4 regions of the Metabacillus sp. KJ11-3 genome follow, and region 3 is predicted to be linked to each of the others. Evidence: riboswitches for the same ligand, from Rfam matches in the RefSeq annotation. Region 3 holds a riboswitch; each other region holds the start of a gene.
The links. Region 3 has a riboswitch for thiamine pyrophosphate ahead of thiT (energy-coupled thiamine transporter ThiT). Riboswitches for the same ligand answer to the same signal wherever they lie in the genome.
Positions count from the first base shown of each region.

Region 1 (4,220 bases), 2.2 Mb from region 3:
ATTTTACTCCACCGTTTAAAATTGAATTTTATGCCTGTTGTGGTAGCTGAGATTATCATCGGGTTATTTATTGGAAAAAGCGGATTCAATATTGTTCACGAGGATATGTGGTTGGAGACATTGTCAATGCTTGGCTTTATTTTCCTTATGTTTCTTAGTGGACTTGAAATCGACTTTACAGCATTTGCGGGAGGGAAGAAGAAAGAAAAGCTTCCTTCAGGGAAAAATGCTCCAAATACATTCTTAGTTTCAACAGTTATTTTTGTGGGGATATTTGCCCTATCATTATTACTTTCTTACATATTTGTATGGATCGGTTTAATGGACAATGCCTTCCTCATGACATTGATCATTTCAACCATTTCGCTTGGTGTTGTTGTTCCTACTTTAAAGGATGCCGGCATTATGAAATCCAACATCGGTCAAATTATTTTGCTGGTCGCTGTTATTGCTGATTTAGTAACGATGATTTTACTTGCTGTTTTTGCCTCTATATATGGAGGAGGAGAAAGCAATACATGGCTGCTACTCATTCTGTTTGGAGCAGGTGTTGCGCTCTACTTCTTAGGAAAAACGTTTATGAATCGGTCGTTCATTGAAACAATGTCAAAGGGAACCATTCAAATTGGGACTCGTGCTGTTTTTACTTTAATCATTTTATTAGTGGCAATCTCAGAGACTATAGGGGCAGAAAATATTCTTGGAGCCTTTTTAGCGGGGGTATTAGTATCACTCCTATCTCCTAACAAAGAAATGGTTCAAAAACTTGATTCGTTTGGATATGGTTTCCTTATTCCGATTTTCTTTGTAATGGTTGGGGTTGATTTAGATATATGGGCATTATTCCAAGACCCTAAAATTTTCATTTTGATCCCATTATTGTTTATCGCTTTACTCATTTCTAAAATTGTACCCGTGTTGTATTTGAAGAAATGGTATGACATGAAAACCACTTTAGCTTCAGGGTTCTTGTTAACATCAACCTTATCATTAGTTATTGCAGCAGCGACAATCGGGGAAAGGATGGAAATCATTACTTCTCAAATGTCAGGAGCCTTGATTTTAGTTGCTGTTATTACGAGTATTGTGACACCAATATTCTTTAAAAAGCTGTTCCCTAAAACGGAAGCAGAGCCTACAAAAATTAAAGTTGCATTTATTGGTGCAAACCAAATGACATTACCTGTTACAAGGGAATTAAATCCAGATCTTTATGAAACAACGGTTTATCATATTCAACAAGACAAGATTGATAAGCAAATAGCTGAATCATTATTCGAAATTAAAGAAATTAGTGAGTTTCAGGTTGATGCTTTAAAAGAACAGAATGCATTTGATGTTGATATGATCGTTGTGGCAACTGGAGATGAACAAAAAAATGCTGCGATTGCCCTGTATGCAAAAGAAGAACAAGTTAATCGGGTAATTGCGAGTGTTGGTTCACCAGATTTAGCAAGTAAATTAAAAGATGAAGAAATCGACATCTTCTCAACACTACTATCTACGAATACAGTACTGCGTGCTTTAATTGAAGCACCAAGTGTGATGAGAATTTTAACAAACCAAGAAACTACTCTTTACCAAATCAATTTAAACAATCCAAAATACGATGATATTTTATTACGCAACTTTCCGTTTACAGGTGATATCATTTTCGTAAGAATTTTCAGAGGAAAAGATTCCATTGTACCTCACGGTGATACAGACCTTAAACTCGGTGACCGCCTCATCGTCACAGGCTCAAGAGAATATGTAAATGAACTGAAACAGGAGTTGGAGTTAGTCTGATTCTTATATATAAAAAATTACTTTTCATGATTCTATAACAAAACTAATTAGGTTGATTGAAGCGGAAGGTACGAGACTCCAGTGGGAATAGCGTGGCAGGTGAGATCCCACAGGCGTGTGCGCCGAGGAAGCTCACCGCACGCCCCACGGAAAGCGAGTATCCTGGAGCTTCAATCAATCACACGATAATAAGTGAATAGTACAAAGTTTACCGAAAACAAGGATGATAAAAAAATAATTTCTTGAAAGTTTGCACACATTTGGTATGATAATAGTAATTAACAAATAAATATTGGCAATCAACCGCTAGGGGAGCCCTATACAATGGGCTGAGATTAAAGTGATTCTTTAAGACCCTTATAACCTGATCTGGTTCATACCAGCGTAGGGAAGTGGATTACAGCATGATATATAAATGTATGTAAAACCACTTTTCTATGGAAAAGTGGTTTTTTTATTTGCCATAAAAGAACTAGGTGATCGTAATGGAATTCCATGTCATAACAGATGGTAAGCAATCCATAGATGAACTGATATCTAGATTGTCAATCATTCACACTGAAGTTGATTATATCCATATTCGAGAAAAAACAAAATCAGCTTCAGACATAATGGAGCTCTTATCTGTGTTAGTGGACATAGGTGTACCAAAGGAAAAGCTCGTCATAAATGATCGAATGGATGTGGCTGTTTTACATAACATACCTAATCTTCATTTACCAAGTCATGGCTTTTCGATTCAAGAAGTAATAAAATACAGCCCTTCATTTAGAATCGGCCGATCGATTCATTCTTTAGAGGAAGCGATTCAATGTGAGAATGAAGGCGCAGATTATTTATTATATGGTCATATTTTTGAAACAACGTGTAAAGTTGATCTTTTGCCTCGGGGTGTCGAGCAGTTAAAGGACATTTGTAAAAACGTCACAATACCGGTTATCGCAATAGGAGGAATTACTCCTGAAACAATTGATCAACTAAACCAAACAAATGTACATGGTGTAGCGGTTATGTCTTATGTCATGGAGAGCATAGACCCCAAGAGTGCATTGATGAAATTAAAAAAGGTAGTAGAGGAGAGATACAATGAGCAAGCACTATGATGTAGGAATTGTTGGTGGAGGAATCATTGGTCAATCGATTGCCTATCAATTGGCAAAAGAAGGTATCTCTGTCCTTGTGTTGGATCGTCATAAAGGGGGATCTGGTGCGACAAGTGCTGCAGCAGGAATGCTTGGAGCGAATTCTGAACTTGAACAGAATGATGCTTTTTTCCAGTTTGCGAAGGAAAGTCAACGACAATATCATCTATTACAAGATGAACTTTCTCATTTTTCACAGATTCATATACAACTAGTTGATAAAGGAATGTATAAAGTAGCTTTATCTCAAGAAGAAGCCATAGCTTTAAAAAACGCGGTACAACATCATGAAACACTTGAATGGCACACAAGGGAAACAGTTTTAAATCACGAACCTTCTGTTTCAAGTGAAATTGAAGGAGCACTTCATATCCCTGAGGATGGTCATGTTTCACCAAAACATGTTTGTGAGGCATTTACAAAATCAGCTAGTTTACTTGGTGCAACTTTTATCGAGAATGCTCCCGTTCAGTCCATAAAAAAAGCATCGGTCAATGACTATCTACTCAGTACACCACAAGGAGATTTTACTTGTAATAAAGTAGTTATAGCGAATGGCGTTTGGAGCGGTTACTTCTTTAAACAGTTAGGGTTACCAAATGGGATGAAGCCTGTTAAAGGAGAATGCTTGGCAGTAAAAAGTAATACATTGCATTTGGAAAAGACCATTTTTTATGATCATTGCTATATTGTTCCCAAAGGTGATGGAAGATTTGTCGTTGGTGCCACGATGGTAGAGGATGACTGGAGTACGACACCATCTTTAGGAGGAATTCATGCGTTAATTGAAAAGGTCTCCCCGCTTGTGCCTGGGATATCTTCTGCACAACTTATAAGTACCTGGGCAGGGTTAAGACCACAGTCAGAGGATGGAAAACCTTATATTGGGGTGCATCCTGAAGATGATAATATTCTATTTGCAACAGGACATTACCGAAACGGAATCCTGCTTGCTCCTAAAACAGGAACGATGATAAGGGATTTTATTTTAAAGAAAAAGATAGATGAAAACTATGTGAGAGCATTCTCTGTAACGAGAAATTTAGCACAGTCTAATGAGGTGATCGTATGAGCATAAAGCTTAATGGAGAGTTGGTTGATCTGAAGGAAGATGTTAAGACAGTTCAGCAGTTATTAGCTTTTTATCAGTTGGAAAACCGTCTGGTTATCGTAGAACATAATCGGGAAATTGTCGTAAAGGATCAATATGATTCAACAACCATTCAACATGGGGATGAAATTGAATTAGTTCATTTTGTAGGAGGAGGATGATTGACATGTTAAAAATTG
Region 1 covers NZ_CM147865.1:3,610,926-3,615,145, reverse strand. Annotated here, with positions in the region: gene AC0L8O_RS17980 (monovalent cation:proton antiporter family protein) at 1-1,788, shown strand, start outside; TPP riboswitch at 2,087-2,196, shown strand; gene tenI (thiazole tautomerase TenI) at 2,274-2,891, shown strand; gene thiO (glycine oxidase ThiO) at 2,875-4,002, shown strand; gene thiS (sulfur carrier protein ThiS) at 3,999-4,202, shown strand; gene AC0L8O_RS17960 (thiazole synthase) at 4,202-4,220, shown strand, end outside.
Region 1: another riboswitch for thiamine pyrophosphate. It lies ahead of tenI (thiazole tautomerase TenI); the one in region 3 lies ahead of thiT (energy-coupled thiamine transporter ThiT).

Region 2 (4,220 bases), 2.2 Mb from region 3:
TAAATTACTTTCATAATAACGGTATCTTCTTTTGTTAAAGGTTGTACATCGGCATGACCGCTTCCCGCTCTTCTTTGAACATCAAATTTCTTTCCGGTATCCACATCAATTACTGTGAACGTAGATTGACGGGGAATCACTTTCTTCACTTCTTCCCAATTAGGTAGTTCCGGTTCAAAGCTAATGGGATGAACAGATGCTTTATCGCCTGCTATTCCATATGTATGTTTATAAGTTAGGGATAAAAGAAATAAGCAAATAACTAAGGTTTTTTTCAACTTCCTTCAACTCCATCGCAAGCATTCATTACGGTTATTTTGCGTAAAATTTCGTAAATCATCGCAATTTAAGGGAGGAAAAATATAGAAACTTTTTACATTTTGCAGATGATATTCATTTGAAAACACAAATGACCTCTACTTTCTGGTACAATTGCATATACATAGTTTTTCATCATGATATTTTTCCGAATAGGAGAATGCATTATGCTATATAAAATAAATCGACAGCTTGAAAAGTGGATGCCAGTCATTACACCAATCAGTGTAGTAACAGGTGTGTTACTTGCAGATAAGCTGTTAGCTTTCACATTTCTCATTCCATGGTTATTTGCCTTTATGACGTTAACAGGCAGTCTCGGGTCAAATTTTTCATCCCTTAAAGGAGTCATTAAAAAACCCCTCCCATTATTTGTGATTATTTTGTTATTGCATTTAATTATGCCTTTAATTGCTTGGTTAGTCGGCCAAAGTTTTTATCCAAATGATCATTTAACAATTACCGGTTTTGTCTTAGCTTCTGTCATTCCAACAGGAATTACAAGCTTTATATGGGTAACGATTTATAAAGGGAATATTGGACTTGCTTTATCCATAATTTTATTTGATACCATGCTGTCACCTTTTTTAGTGCCATTTACACTATCTCTTTTTGTTGGTCAAAATGTACAAATTAATGTCATGGATATTATGTATGGATTATTCTTTATGGTTGTTATTCCTTCGCTTTTAGGTATGTTGACAAATCATCTTACGAAAGGGAAAAGTGTAAAGGCTGGCAAAACATTAGCACCGTTTTCAAAGCTTGCTCTTGCCACTGTCGTTATGATTAACGGAGCTGTTATCTCTCCTTATATAAAAGAATTTAGTGTTAAATTAATGTTAATCGCGTTAACGGTGTTTTTTCTGGCATGCTTAGGGTATGTTATTGCGTGGGGATTAGGAATTTTTCTTAAAAGAGACAGGGAGACACAGGTTGTCATGTTGTTTACAGGCGGTATGCGCAACATTAGTGCCGGTGCAGTCATTGCTGTTCAGTATTTTCCTGCAGCTGTTGCGGTACCCGTTGTACTGGGGATGTTATTCCAACAAATTTTAGCCTCCTTATTTGGTTTTTTGTTTCACATATTAGATCAAAAACAAGATGTAAAAAATCATTTTTCAGCTACACCATAACAATATAACATTGCCAAAAAGGAAAGATTATGTTAAAAATAATGAGAATCAACTAATTTTATATCAATAGATTCACCACTAGGGGAGCTGTTAAAGCTGAGAGAGGCAAATGCCTTGACCCTTATTACCTGATCTAGATAATACTAGCGGAGGGAAGCGGTGTTTGATTACATATTTGGTAGATTTATAGCCTTGATTGCTATAGTTTTATACCATTATTTTATGCCATTCAAACCACTTCTCAAGTAGAAGTGGTTTTTTATTTGGAAAAAGGAGGAGAGTTTGCTTGGCGAAATCGATTACTCAATTAGTTGAAAGTGTCCATGATCGTAAAGATGAGTTGGTTTCTTTCGTACAAAAATTAATTGAATTTAAAACCCCGGCACCGCCGGCTCGAAATACAGAGGAAGCACAACTGTTCATTGCGGATTTTTTAAAGCAAAAAGGTTTTTCAATTGATATGTGGGATGTATATCCAAATGATCCAAACGTTGTTGGTATTAAAAAAGGCACTCAGTCTGCTTCTTATAAAAGCTTAATTATTAATGGACATATTGATGTAGCTGAAGTACATGAAGATGAGCAATGGGAAACAAATCCCTTTATTCCAATTGTAAAGGATGGGATGATTGTTGGTCGTGGTGCGGCAGACATGAAAGGTGGATTAGCGGGCGCATTGTTTGCTATTCAATTATTACAAGAGGAAGGAATTGAACTTCCCGGTGATCTCATTTTTCAATCTGTCATAGGAGAAGAAGTAGGAGAGGCTGGGACTTTAGAATGTTGCAATAGAGGTTATACAGCTGATTTCGCAGTTGTTGTAGATACAAGTGATTTACATATTCAAGGTCAAGGAGGGGTCATTACCGGATGGATTACAATCAAAAGCTCACAAACTTATCATGATGCGACAAGACGTCAAATGATTCATGCAGGTGGAAATCTTTTTGCAGCAAGTGCAATTGAAAAAATGACCAAGATTATTCAAGGACTTCAGGAGCTCGAGCGTCATTGGGCTGTGACAAAAAGCTATCCTGGCTTTTTACCGGGCACTAATACGATTAATCCGGCAGTAATTGAAGGGGGACGACATGCTGCGTTTATCGCTGACGAATGTCGCTTATGGATCACGGTTCACTATTATCCGAACGAATCACATCAAAAGATTATTCAGGAAATTGAAGAGCATATTCTGCATGTTGCAAAGTCTGATCCGTGGCTTAGAGATCATCCACCGCACTTCGAATGGGGTGGCAAATCAATGATTATAGATAGAGGAGAGATTTTCCCTTCATTAGAAGTAGATCCAACCCATCCTGCTGTAAAGCTATTAGGTTCCACACATGAATCAGTCTTGCAAAAATCAGTGATTGTAGATGTTTCTCCAACGGTAACAGATGGGGGATGGTTGGCAGAGGCGGGAATCCCGACAGTAATATATGGACCGGGAAAATTGCATCATGCTCATTCTGTAAACGAACAATTGTCTATAGATGAATTAGTTGAATTCACAAAATCGATTTTATTGTTTATTTATGAATGGAGCCATACAGATAAAAAAGAGAAGGGGATGTCCTAAATGAAATTTAGTCAAAGACTTTATGATAAAGTGAAGCCTATTTGGGAACAAAATCATGCTCATCCTTTTGTTCAAGGGATGGGAGATGGAACACTTGCAAAAGAAAAGTTTCGATTTTATATGATTCAGGATTATTTGTATTTAATTGAATATGCGAAGGTATTTGCATTAGGTGCAGTTAAAGCTACAGATGTGAAGACAATGGCACGTTTTGCTGAATTGTTACATTCCACATTAAATGATGAGATGGAACTTCATAGACAATATGCGGAAAAATTTGGCATTACAACTCAAGAACTAGAAGAAGCAAAACCTTCTCCAACAACTCTCGCCTATACGCATTATATGTTACATGTAAGTCAAAACGGAACACTTGCTGAGTTAGTTGCTGCTTTGCTTCCATGCATGTGGAGCTACTGGGAGATAGGTAAGGATTTAGCAAAAAAGAAGGAAGCATGTGACCAAGAATTTTACGGTGAGTGGATTACAATGTATGCTTCAGTCGAATTTGGTCAGCTTGCCACTTGGTGCATTGATTTAATGGATGAATGTGCAGAAGGGAAACCAGAAGCAGAGTTATGTAAATTAGAAGAAATTTTTCTGAATACTACTCGCTTTGAATATATGTTTTGGGATATGGCTTACCATGAAGAGATGTGGCCGATTAATGACTAATAAAATACTACAATTTCATAATATTAGTTTTCACTACGAAAAGGATGACTTGCAAAAGCCAATTCTTAAAAACTTGAATCTGGAACTATATGAGGGGGAATTTATCAGTTTTCTTGGGCCAAGCGGGTCTGGAAAAAGTACATTATTTAAATTAATCACAGGATTGGAACAACCAAGTGAAGGTGAGATTTTCCTGCGAAATCAGCTTGTTATCAATAGACTGGGACAGGTAGGGTACATGCCTCAGCAAGACTTACTCTTACCTTGGCGGACAATTGTAGAAAATGCAGCACTCCCACTTGAGATTAAAGGGCTGAAAAAGCGGGAGGCATATCAAAAAGTGATCATGCTATTAGATGAATTTGGTCTTAAAGGAGTGGAAAATCATTTTCCAAGTGATTTATCAGGGGGAATGAGGCAACGTGTATCTTTTTTAAGAACAATATTAAGCGGGTCTAACATTCTATTACTTGATGAGCCTTTCAGTGCATTAGATGCAATTACAAAATTAT
Region 2 covers NZ_CM147865.1:2,856,971-2,861,190, reverse strand. Annotated here, with positions in the region: gene AC0L8O_RS14550 (hypothetical protein) at 1-278, opposite strand, end outside; gene AC0L8O_RS14545 (bile acid:sodium symporter family protein) at 486-1,454, shown strand; TPP riboswitch at 1,525-1,626, shown strand; gene AC0L8O_RS14540 (acetylornithine deacetylase) at 1,741-3,033, shown strand; gene tenA (thiaminase II) at 3,034-3,708, shown strand; gene AC0L8O_RS14530 (ABC transporter ATP-binding protein) at 3,701-4,220, shown strand, end outside.
Region 2: another riboswitch for thiamine pyrophosphate. It lies ahead of AC0L8O_RS14540 (acetylornithine deacetylase); the one in region 3 lies ahead of thiT (energy-coupled thiamine transporter ThiT).

Region 3 (4,220 bases):
GAAGTGTACTTTGAAAATAAAAAGATTGAGGCATCTGATCAGCGAGGATGTTTGATTTGTCTGTAATGGCGATACCTATTATGTTGTTTGGATCATCAAAATATCCCATTGTTTCAATTAATGATGTTTTTTCATATAATTCTTGAGTTGAGGAATGAAGGATTAAATCAATTTGATTATCTTTCACCTCTCCGAAAATCGCCGTTGTAAGTTTATCAGCTTTATCAAGTGAATCTTCAATTATAGGAATTAATTCGATTTCTTCCGGATCATGATAAATATCTACATGACCATATGTAGACGTCAATTTATCTTCCTTCATCTCTTGATAATCAGCCAGCGTGACAGTTTTCTTTTGAAAAGGAATCAGATATAATTGGTATTTTTCTTCAATAGTCAGGTTTTCTCCAAGCTCTGTTGCAATCATAAGATTGATGGATAAAAAATAGATAGATAAAAAAGTCGAACTAATGGTTAGCAAAATAAACGGTAGAATACCATTTCTTTTGTTTATAAATATAAAATCTTTCTTTGGGCAAAGAATTAAATAAAGACAAAAACAAAAAAATAAAAAGGAAAGCAGCGTCATGATGATGCTGTAAGATGTAGAAATTTTTATGTTGAAAAATAAATGGATGCATACAGAAATGACAAAAAGTACACAAAAAACTAGTGAAAAATAGATTGAATTCTTTAAGACCCGGATAAATGTTTTCAATGTGACCTCCAAGATAGGTGATCTTTTATATTCTTTATACATATGAACAAGGCCCTAAAAAAATGACGGTGATTATGCATGAAAAGAGGATGGATCATAGGGTTCCGAACCCTATGATCCATCCTCTGGAATTTATTGCAAGTAAAAAATTGAACATAGATAAGCAAATACAAAACCCAAGGGGAAGCTGATAATTAAAGACAAACCGTGAACAGGTCCTTCTTCATTACTAATTCGAATAGCTTCCTTATATCCATAGGAAAAGTGAAATAAAGATAGAAATAAAGTTAGTAGAATAATAGCCAGGGATATACTCATCTTTTGTCCTCCGTTATATACATTCTAGTCTTTCTATTAATACATGCCGGAGAACGATTGAATATGATAACTTTTTAAAAAGATATAAGGGATAGATGAAATAGACAAACAAAAACCTTGGTCAAAGACCAAGGTAATGAACTATTTTCTATTTACCAATCGAGGAGCTGTTAGTAATAATAAACTAGCAACAATGGCTGAAACTATTATTGTAGGAATCATATAGGAAGCATTGTATCCGATCGAGTAGATCAAAACGGGTGTTCCTTCCGGTGCGAAAGAAGCAAAAAAGAAAACTCCTGCAATGATATGTGCAGCTGCTCTAAGGATGCCGCCTAAAATGGTTCCCAGTGTTATAAATAAAATGGCCACTTTTCGATTTTTATTAGTTAATGCATTTTGTATAGCTTTATAGAATATACCACTTGCTCCTACTAAAGTGAAAGCTAAATAATAATCGAGGAACCCTTGAACAGGGTGAACAATATACGGGTTAAAAATAGCTTGTAACAAACCTAAAATAAGTCCAGTTAATAATCCGCCTTTTAATCCCCAGCGATATGCCATAATAAATACTGGTATCATGCCTAATGAAATAGATCCACCTTGTGGTAATTTCCCGATGACCCCTGATAATAAATCCAATAAAAATGCTAAAGCCCCTAACATGGCAACTTCGATTAAAAATACTAAACGCTGATTTCTTTGCAATCCTATTCCCTCACTTTTTTATTAAACCAAAGGGAACCTTTCATTTCTGTGAATAAAATAAAAAAAGCAATGGTTGGAATGATCATAAGTAGTCCAAACATTACATTTATAGATGATCATCCACATCCCTACACTAGTATTAACTAACAGGTTCAAAGGGTTAGAATGATCGAAGTCATTCAATCTCAGCAAAAAGGCTCCCCCTGTGGTTTAAACGTATTATTTATTTTAGACATAACTATACACCATCATTAACGAATCAACAACTAAAAAATAGAATTAGAGAGATCTGAATGATTTATTGTAATTATCCAACAGGGCAGTACATATAATTCACCAGAATTGTCCACGAGGTGAATATATGGGAATTAAAAATATCTTTCAATTCAAACAACCTGCTTTTAGTAGGAATTTGAAGGTTCAGCAAAAAGAAAAGAAGTATGGGGGAATCATTCATCAATTACAACTTGTTGAATTTTGGGATAACCTAGATCCGCATGAAAGGTCTTTTATCCGAAATTGTACAAAGTGGTCATTTGGGGGAAGTATAAAAGGGGAGGATATAGATCATCCCAATAGTATGGCAATAACCAAGAGAGACGATTGTCGTTTCCTTTTAGGGAATGCTGCCTGGGCTTTTGATTCCAAAGAATATTATTTAGTAGAATCATTACTTATTGAAGTGATCCATCGCTCGAAATGTCTTTTTACTCTTCATCGAGCTTATCAAAAGCTAATACATATATATGAAGTTTCAGCAGATGAAAATAAGTGCCACTTACAAAAGTGGAAAAGTTACTGTGAGGAACATATAAAATTAGCTCCTGCATTATTTGACGAATCGATTAAAAAAGAAGAGACTCCTCCAGAAATCAGATCGTTCTATATATTGAAGAATATTTTGCTTGATATAAATGATGTTGAAGGATATAAAACAATTGTATTGTTAGAACAACAATACAATAATTGGGAACTTTATTGTTGAAGGAATGCATTAAAAATATAGATAATCATTCTTATAGGGATACAGATCGTTTTCTGTATCCTTTTTTGGTACAATCATATAATCAACTAGATGGTTCGCAGACTAAATTAGATGTTTACTATCAATTTTTCATTTAAAAATAAATAAAAATGAAAAAAGTGCTTGCAGTAATAAAAATATCGTGATATATTATTAAACGTCGCTGCTGCGGTGGTGATGAGCAAGAAAACAAACAGAAAAAACAACAATGAAAAATAAGTGTTGACAAGCTGTTTGTAAGATGTTATATTGATAAAGTCGCCTCTGAGAGAATGACAAACAAATGATCTTTGAAAACTAAACAAAACCAAGCGTGCCAACGTTAATTTCGATTAACAAAAACGTACTATATAGTACAAAACTTTCATGAGCTATATCAAACACTTTATTGGAGAGTTTGATCCTGGCTCAGGACGAACGCTGGCGGCGTGCCTAATACATGCAAGTCGAGCGAATCTGAGGGAGCTTGCTCCCAAAGATTAGCGGCGGACGGGTGAGTAACACGTGGGTAACCTGCCTGTAAGATTGGGATAACTCCGGGAAACCGGAGCTAATACCGGATAACATTTTGAACCGCATGGTTTAAAATTGAAAGACGGCTTTTAGCTGTCACTTACAGATGGACCCGCGGCGCATTAGCTAGTTGGTGAGGTAACGGCTCACCAAGGCAACGATGCGTAGCCGACCTGAGAGGGTGATCGGCCACACTGGGACTGAGACACGGCCCAGACTCCTACGGGAGGCAGCAGTAGGGAATCTTCCGCAATGGACGAAAGTCTGACGGAGCAACGCCGCGTGAACGATGAAGGCCTTCGGGTCGTAAAGTTCTGTTGTTAGGGAAGAACAAGTACCAGAGTAACTGCTGGTACCTTGACGGTACCTAACCAGAAAGCCACGGCTAACTACGTGCCAGCAGCCGCGGTAATACGTAGGTGGCAAGCGTTGTCCGGAATTATTGGGCGTAAAGCGCGCGCAGGCGGTTTCTTAAGTCTGATGTGAAAGCCCACGGCTCAACCGTGGAGGGTCATTGGAAACTGGGGAACTTGAGTGCAGAAGAGGAGAGTGGAATTCCACGTGTAGCGGTGAAATGCGTAGAGATGTGGAGGAACACCAGTGGCGAAGGCGACTCTCTGGTCTGTAACTGACGCTGAGGCGCGAAAGCGTGGGGAGCGAACAGGATTAGATACCCTGGTAGTCCACGCCGTAAACGATGAGTGCTAAGTGTTAGAGGGTTTCCGCCCTTTAGTGCTGCAGCAAACGCATTAAGCACTCCGCCTGGGGAGTACGGTCGCAAGACTGAAACTCAAAGGAATTGACGGGGGCCCGCACAAGCGGTGGAGCATGTGGTTTAATTCGAAGCAACGCGAAGAACCTTACCAGGTCTTGACATCCTTCGCTACTTCTAGAGATAGAAGGTTCCCCTTCGGGGGACGAAGTGACAGGTGGTGC
Region 3 covers NZ_CM147865.1:673,978-678,197, forward strand. Annotated here, with positions in the region: gene AC0L8O_RS03455 (gluzincin family metallopeptidase) at 1-718, opposite strand, end outside; gene thiT (energy-coupled thiamine transporter ThiT) at 1,178-1,747, opposite strand; TPP riboswitch at 1,856-1,961, opposite strand; gene AC0L8O_RS03465 (hypothetical protein) at 2,109-2,732, shown strand; rRNA gene AC0L8O_RS03470 (16S ribosomal RNA) at 3,157-4,220, shown strand, end outside.

Region 4 (4,220 bases), 2.2 Mb from region 3:
CTTTGCTTTTTCTTCCATACCCTTTTTACGAATTTCTTCATCTGAATCTAGATTATAGACTTTATTTTTAATATCATGAGAAATTCTCATTGAACAAAACTTTGGTCCGCACATTGAACAAAAGTGAGCTGTTTTTGCTCCTTCAGCTGGTAATGTTTCATCATGATATTCCATTGCTCTTTCAGGATCAAGAGAAAGATTGAATTGATCATGCCATCTAAATTCAAACCGTGCTTTTGAAAGCGCATCATCTCGTTGTTGGGCGCCTGGATGCCCTTTGGCTAAATCGGCGGCATGTGCAGCGATTTTATAAGCAATAACTCCTTCCCGAACATCATCTTTATTTGGTAAGCCAAGATGTTCCTTAGGTGTCACATAGCATAACATTGCAGTTCCAAACCAACCGATCATGGCTGCCCCTATCGCTGAAGTAATATGGTCATAGCCTGGGGCGATATCAGTTGTTAGCGGTCCTAAAGTGTAAAAGGGAGCTTCTTGGCAAATCGTTTGTTGCTTCTCGACATTTTCTTTAATTAAGTGCATAGGAACATGTCCAGGTCCTTCAATCATGACTTGAACGTCATACTCCCAAGCAATTTTTGTTAGCTCACCTAGTGTTTCGAGTTCTGCAAACTGTGCTTCGTCATTTGCATCAGCAATTGAGCCGGGGCGTAACCCATCACCTAATGAAAGGGCAATATCATATGCTGATAAAATTTCACATATTTCACGAAAGTGAGTATACAAGAAATTTTCTCTATGATGAGCTAAACACCATTGGGCTAAAATGGAACCTCCTCGAGAAACGATTCCTGTTGTCCGGGTAGTAGTAAGAGGGATATAGTGCAAAAGTACACCTGCATGAATAGTGAAATAGTCGACACCCTGCTCTGCTTGTTCAATAAGTGTGTCACGATACACTTCCCATGTTAAATCCTCGGCAATTCCACTTACCTTTTCTAATGCCTGGTAAATTGGTACGGTACCAACTGGAACAGGAGAATTACGTATGATCCATTCTCTTGTTGTGTGAATGTTTTTTCCAGTTGATAAATCCATAATCGTATCTGCACCCCAGCGAATTGCCCATGTCATTTTTTCAACTTCCTCATCAATTGAAGAAGAAACAGCAGAATTTCCGATATTTGCATTAATTTTCACATGAAAGTTTTTTCCGATAATCATCGGTTCACTTTCAGGATGATTAATATTTGCGGGTATAATGGCGCGGCCACAAGCAACCTCATTTCGAACAAATTCAGGATCCATTTGCTCGCGAATCGCGATAAACTCCATTTCCGGTGTAATCATTCCTTGTCGTGCATAATGAAGCTGGGTAACTCTTTTACCTTGTTTAGCTACAAGTGGAGTTATAGCTTCTGATGGGAATACATCGGATGTTTCGGGAAGTTTTGTTCTATACCCGTTATCTTCTGGTTTCGTTTTCCGACCTGCATAATGTTCAACATCTTGTCGACTTTTAATCCAATTTTCTCTTATTCTACGTAGCCCCTTCGAAATATTTATTTCAGCATTCTGGTCTGTATAAGGTCCACTCGTATCATATACCTGTATAGGTGGATTCTCTTTTTTCTCGAGAGTATTAATCGTTGCTCCTTGTGAAATTTCCCTCATAGGTACTTGAATGTCAGGATGACTACCTTGTACATAAATTTTCTTGCTGCCCGGGAAAGGTTTCTTTACCGTAATCTTCATCTAAATCTCCTCCTAGAAATTCATCTACTTGATTGAAACGGAAGAATAAAAAAACGGGTTCTGAAATTCAGAACCCGTTCGGTAGATGTAGGAAATATAATAAAAGGGGTGCATACAAAACCCTTTTTTAGTTTATTCCCACTTCCCTACGCTGGTATCATCCAGATCAGGTTCAAAGGGTCAAAGAACTTCGAACGCGTTCTTCTCTCAGTCCAGGCTAATGGACTCCCCTAGTAGATAATGGTAATTTGGTTTTAAACAAGGTTAATCATATCACAGTAAAGAGGTAAGTCAACAGAATCTTTTGTACTATCTGAATGTTTTGAAATACATGAAGACTTTCTCTCATATATGAGTGAAAGCCTGACATTTTTTGAAACTATGTTAGTAAGTTTGAACGATAGACAGCATTTTGCGTCTATTTTATAGGTTAAAGGGACTTTTCTACTAACGATGTATGTAATTTCTTCATTCGAACCATCCATTCCTCAGAAAGAACATCTAATGATAAGATCTTTTCAATTCTTTTAATATTATTTTTTTCATGAAAATAAGTATGATGGATGGTGCTAATTGATATTTCCTCTGAATGTTTTTCCAGTAATTTGATAGAGGAGTTAGAATGAATTACTCCTTCTTCTAACACGCGAAAAAAATAACCTGTGTGGCCGTGTTCAACAATTTTATTTAAAAGGGTGTGAATGTTTGTGTATTTATTAATAGTAGAGCATGGGAATCTTCCCTGAGAAACCTGAACAATTGCATCACCGATTTGAAAAATATCACCAACACATACATCTTTTTCTGTCATTCCAGTTAATGTAAGGTTTTCACCAAATGCTGCTTTGGGTAGCGTAGTTTGATAAAGCTGTTCCCAAAACCCATAATGTTCAAATGCATATACGCAAATCACCCGTTCAGAACCACCATGAAAATCATGATTTTCAACATCATCACCGATAATTCCATTTGACATGACCTTTAATTCATTTACTTGATGTTTTGCGATACCTGACTTGAATTCTTTTCCTTTATAAGTAAGGGTAGAGGGTGTTCCCTTACTTAACCAAACAATTTCTCGATCCAAAATATCACTTCCTTTATAAAATTCTATATTCGAGCTGGAAAGATAGAGGGGACTAAATCCTGATTTCTGATAGGATAAAAAATACATCAAGGTTTCCCATTGATGTATTTCCTGCTTATTTCATATGATTACTAATATTTTTCTATTTGCTTACTTGTAGTTTTGCATTCAGTCATTTTTATATTCAATAATTCATCTAAGTATTGACTTGCAATTAATGTTCGATGTGAATTTAAACCATTTTCTCTGGCAATCAAAAACATTTTGTTTCGATATTCTTCTATTAGGGTATCTAGTGTTTTCACAATGAACACCTCACAGTAAACATCTAGGTAAAATGAACCTAGTACCTTTATTATCTGTTAATATTTAAAAAAGTAAATAGATTACTGTGTTTTTTTCCTATTTTCGCAAAAAAAAGTCGAAATACTATATTTAGAACCTAAAAGTAAGTGGGATACAGTTCTTGTGTTGGGAAGTAGAAGGTGATGGGGAGGGTGTAATGATGTGTATATGGGAAATGTTCTGTAAAGAGGAATTGAATATATATAAACGCTACAGGAGGTTGATAAATTACTGTAGCGTCAATTTTACTATTACTAAAATCATCACCTTTTTAAGGATGATCCTATAAGAAAAACCAAGGATTTCTCCTGTATACCTATGTGGGAAGCCTATGGTAATCAATGTCCTCCACGTCCATATCTGAATTGTGCATTTAACTGACCTTGAAGCATCTTTTTCCGGACATCTGCTTCACTTTCCCTTTTCCTTTCTTTTAATCGCATTTCCTTTAAGATTTCTGTTGTTTGTACACCATCCTCTCGTTTATCAGCAATGTCCATCAATGTTTCAATATCGGAAAACGAATATTTACGCGTACCACGATCATTTCGATACGGGGCAATTAATTTTCTTTCTTCATAATAACGAATTTGTCTCAAAGTTAATCCGGTTAGTTCGCTTACTGTTCCTATTGAAATCACCTTTTTATCCTTATAAGAGCGGTCTTGATGATTCAATATCTCCACCCCTTAAACATTTCTTTTTACAAGTATATCCTGTTTTGTTATTAATAACTTCTGTTATGTCAGAAATTCTAACATGGAAATATACTTTTGTAAAAAAGATGTGAGGTTTTTTTACGGTAGGAGTGAATAAAACATAGTTCGAGGTAAAAGAGCATATGCTTAGTTAAGGATATTTAACATTAGAGGATAGATTTTCTATGTAGTTCTTCTTCATCGTTATAGGACTTACTATTTATTTGAAAATAGATATGCTCTGTAAGGTTTTGAAGGAAGGATTTCGGGAATAAAGAAGTAACCTCTTCGTATTGATCTTTACGTGTATTGTAGGAGGTTAAAGTCAATAATTTTCCTTTTTCAATAATCATCATATATAGTTGTTGGTTTTT
Region 4 covers NZ_CM147865.1:2,831,294-2,835,513, reverse strand. Annotated here, with positions in the region: gene thiC (phosphomethylpyrimidine synthase ThiC) at 1-1,716, opposite strand, end outside; TPP riboswitch at 1,843-1,958, opposite strand; gene AC0L8O_RS14380 (MOSC domain-containing protein) at 2,147-2,803, opposite strand; gene AC0L8O_RS14375 (aspartyl-phosphate phosphatase Spo0E family protein) at 2,935-3,108, opposite strand; gene AC0L8O_RS14370 (MerR family transcriptional regulator) at 3,487-3,825, opposite strand; gene AC0L8O_RS14365 (hypothetical protein) at 4,014-4,220, opposite strand, start outside.
Region 4: another riboswitch for thiamine pyrophosphate. It lies ahead of thiC (phosphomethylpyrimidine synthase ThiC); the one in region 3 lies ahead of thiT (energy-coupled thiamine transporter ThiT).